2 regions of the Clostridium thermobutyricum genome follow, and region 2 is predicted to be linked to the other one. Evidence: predicted binding sites of a transcription regulator. Region 2 holds the regulator's gene; the other holds the start of a gene.
What was found. The regulator LexA, encoded in region 2, represses DNA repair genes until DNA is damaged. The targets are predictions, from matches to a motif close to CNAACANNTGTTNG.
Positions count from the first base shown of each region.

Region 1: a site for LexA is predicted at 1,028-1,041, ahead of uvrA (excinuclease ABC subunit UvrA). Genes of this name have one in related genera too.

Region 1 is NZ_KB850956.1:179,228-181,442, reverse strand. Features, by position in the region: gene uvrA (excinuclease ABC subunit UvrA) at 1-894, opposite strand, end outside; gene HMPREF1092_RS00815 (C-GCAxxG-C-C family protein) at 1,168-1,611, opposite strand; gene HMPREF1092_RS00810 (Pr6Pr family membrane protein) at 1,784-2,215, opposite strand, start outside.
Region 2 is NZ_KB850956.1:1,358,676-1,360,890, reverse strand. Features, by position in the region: gene HMPREF1092_RS06315 (hypothetical protein) at 1-145, opposite strand, end outside; gene HMPREF1092_RS06310 (hypothetical protein) at 262-762, opposite strand; gene lexA (transcriptional repressor LexA) at 923-1,531, shown strand; gene cooS (anaerobic carbon-monoxide dehydrogenase catalytic subunit) at 1,562-2,215, opposite strand, start outside.

The DNA.
Region 1 (2,215 bases), 1.2 Mb from region 2:
ACTTCTATCTGGAATAACTAAATCTTCATCAATTTCAATTAATGTTCCTAATCCATCACAACAGTCACATTTACCAAAAGGAGAGTTAAAAGAAAACATTCTAGGAGCAAGTTCTTCTATACTAATTCCACAATCAGGGCATGAAAATTTTTCACTATAAAGTCTATCTTCTCCACCAACTATATTTATAATTACAAGTCCATCTCCAAGTTTTAAAGCAGTTTCTACAGAATCTGAAAGTCTACCTTCTATTCCTTCTTTTATAACAAGTCTATCTACTAATGCTTCTATATTATGTTTTTTATTTTTATCTAATTTTATCTCATCTTCTCCAAGTTCATATATTTCACCATCAATTCTTACTCTGACAAAACCATTTTTCTTAATATTATCTAATATTTTTTCATGAACTCCTTTTCGCCCTCTTACTATAGGAGAAAGTACTTGTATCTTTGTTCTTTCTTCTAATTCCATAACTTGATCTATTATTTGATCTATAGATTGCTGGCTTATTATCTTTCCACATTTAGGACAATGTGGAATTCCTATTCTAGCATAAAGTAATCTTAGATAATCATATATTTCTGTTATAGTTCCAACAGTAGAACGTGGATTTTTACTTGTTGTTTTTTGATCTATTGAAATTGCTGGTGAAAGTCCTTCTATATATTCAACATCAGGCTTATTCATTTGACCTAAAAACTGTCTTGCATATGCAGAAAGAGATTCTACGTATCTTCTTTGTCCTTCTGCATAAAGAGTATCAAATGCTAATGATGATTTACCTGATCCTGAAAGACCAGTAAATACTATCAATTTATCTCTAGGTATTTCTAAATTAATATTTTTTAAATTATGTACTTTAGCACCTTTTATAATAATTTTATCCTTCATATCTTTTTCCTCTCTTTCTATCTATATCTATTTTAATCTTTTCCTATAAAATTAATACAGCTAAAGCTATGATTTTATTTAATTCCTTATCTGCTAATTATATCATATTTAATTAACTAAAAATGCATGTTATCGAAAATATGTTCCCGTAATTTTTAATCAAATTTATATAAATAAAATAGTTATTTTATTTTTAAACTTTTATATTTTTTATAAATATTAAATAAAAAAACCTAAAAAGATTTTTTTCTTTTTAGGCTCTTTTATCTATATTTATTTAGATTCTCTTATTATTATCTTAGCAACTTCTTCTGCAACTTCTCCTGTTAATCTAACACATTGCTTTTTATGTACATCTGATCCCATAACTAACCCTTTTGTTAATACTCTACAGCATGTACTTTTATTCATTTCTCTAAATTTATCATGTAACTCTTTTGATATTTGCATAGTTTTATCTACTTCAGTTCCATTTGGTTTATTTCTACCAAACATCATACCTAATGCCATAATACCTCCAGATAATGCTCCACATGTACAACCTGATCTTCCCATTCCTACTGGAAATCCTGATGCCATTTTTACAATATCATCACTTATTTCTGGTGCAAAAGCATCTTTAATAACTTTTATTATAGCTTCTGAACAGAAAAACTCACCTCTTTGATAATATCCTTCAGCTTTTTCTCTTAATTCTTGAATATTTATTTCTTCCATAACTCTCCTCCTAAGTATAATACTATTTTAGATTATAGCACTTTATTTTTAAATAGTTAACGATTTTGTTATGGAATTAAATCACATTATATCTCTTTGGAACATAAATAATTTATTTACTTAAATTAAAAAAAGAATTTCATTTCTGAAATTCTTTTTTATCCAAGTATTATTAATTATCCAAAGTCGCATCTATTCCTGATAAAAAGCTTAAGTCTAATTCCTTACCTCTTGCTTTATTTATAGCATAACATAGCTTGTCTATAGCAACTAAAATAATTGCAAATAAAATAAACCCTATAACTACAAATTCCATTGATGAAAGAAATTGATATAAATCCATTTTATCTATATTGAAAAATGAATATGGAAAATATCCTGTTATTTTTCCCATTACAATAGCAAAAATCATATAGCAAATTGGCCATATTTCCCATTTGATAATATGCTTAAACTTATAAGTTCCTTTTGGATAAAAGAATAACCAATCTAAGAAGAAAACTACTGGAGTAAATCCATGTAATATACATGTCTCAAATTTATCCCATCCAACTTGATGCCATTGAGCATTTAAAATTAGCCAGAAAACTGCTCCAGCAACCCA
Region 2 (2,215 bases):
AATTATTTTTTGAATTATTCATTCCCCGCTCTACATTTTTTTCTACGTTATCAGTAGTGTTTTTTACATTATTGCATCCAAAAAATGAAATAGATATTCCAATTCCTAGTATAAATAGTATTGCTTTAAATTTTCTAATTTTCATGAAAATCTCTCCTCTTTATAAATGTTATTACAATACTAGTTTTTGAAAAAAAAGATTTTTTATACCAAAAGAAAAATCCTCACTTAATTTTAAGTGAGGATTTTATATATGAATAATTAAATTTTTTTTGTTTTTAATTTTCTTACACCTGGGAAAAGTTCTTCAGTATCACTTTCTAAAATATCTTCAGTTAAGTTAAGATCTTCTAGATAAATTATCTCTTCTTCAGCAGCATCTTTTCCAAGTGCCATTACTTCACCTTCGTTAGCTAAAGTATACGAAGGTATTTCTAAATGCTCTTTAAAATTTTCATTTAAATTAGAATAAGCTTCTAATAATGATTTTTCAATAAGTTCTTTATCCATATTTGGATCTATTTTTTGAGCTTTAGCTACAAGTTCTTCCCAATTAGGAATATTAAACTCATCTTCAAAAAAATCAGAATCTTCAAGATCTGATTCTACTAATTCATTTTCTTCTATGTTTTTTGCAATTTCTTCAATTTTAATTGCTTGTAAATCGGATTTACTTAAATTTAAACATGCTCCGCAATTGTCACAAATTTTTGTTGGATCTAAAAAATCGCAAAATTCGTCAACTATAAATGCTTTAGTCATTTTTACACCACCTTTTGTGATAAACTAGAATTCTATTATATCAAATTTCAGTTTTAGTATCAAATAGAGTTTATTTATGTAAAAAAAGATAAAAAGAACATAAGTTTGATTGGAGAGGAATTATATGCTATAATTTTTAGTAAGAAGTGAGGTGTAAACAATGGTAGACGGTAAAGATAAGCAAAGTCAAATTTATGAATTTTTAAAAGTATATACTGAAAACAAAGGTTATCCACCATCAGTTAGAGAGATATGTGAAGCGGTAAGTTTAAAGTCAACTTCTACTGTTCATGGACACTTAAAAAGACTAGAAAAAAAAGGATTGATAAAAAGAGATCCAACAAAACCAAGAGCTTTAGAAATTGTTGAATTTATGCAACCTAAACGTGAAATGATATCAATACCTATAATAGGTAATATAACTGCTGGAACTCCAATATTAGCTACTGAAAATATAGAAGACACCTTTACTCTTCCATTAAATTTTGTAAAGCATGATAATGAATTATTTATATTAAAAGTTAATGGAAATAGTATGATAAAAGCAGGAATAAATGAAGGTGATTTAGCTATAATAGAAAAAAGAACATCAGCAAATAATGGTGATATTGTAGTAGCACTTATTGAAGAAGAGGCAACTATAAAAAGATTCTATTTAGAAAAAGATCATATAAGATTACAGCCAGAAAATGATTCTATGGAACCTATCATTGTAGAAAACTGTTCGATTTTAGGAAAATTAGTAGGAATATATAGAAATTATAGATAAAGCTCATCTTAAAAAGATGAGCTTTATTTATTATAATCCTAAACCTTTTCTTCTCTCTTCAATTATTTCCTCTAATTTATTAGCAGTGTTATCTACATCTCCATCAATTATTAATTGACCACCTGTAATTTCTTTTAATCCTTCACTAAATAAATTTAAAGCTAATTCACTTCCACCTACAAATGGAGGTAATGCTAAATGAAGTGGTAATCCAAGAGTAAGTCCAAATACTCCATCAGCAAGAGCTTGTTCTTCTAACCATTGAGGAGCTGATAAAATTAATGGTAGTTGAGGAATATCTATATTTAAATATTCTGCGAGTTCAGCTGCAATCATTTCAAGTCTTCCTATAGCAAGACATGGTCCAAAGTTTAATACAGGAGGAATATTTAATTCTTCGCAAACTTTTCTTAGACTATCTCCAGCTTTTGTAGCAGCTTTGGCAGACATTAATCCAACATTCTCAAGACCACCTGATGAACATCCTGCTGAAAGTATTAGTATATCTTTCTTTATTAATGCTTCTGCTAATTCTACAGTAAATACATCATGACCTTTTGCAGTAAGATTTGAGCATCCTACAATACAAGCTATACCTTTTATTCTTCCTTTAGCAATTAAATCTACAAGTGCTTTCCAATTACCACCTAAAAATTCTTTTAGATTTGATTCGCTTAAACCAGT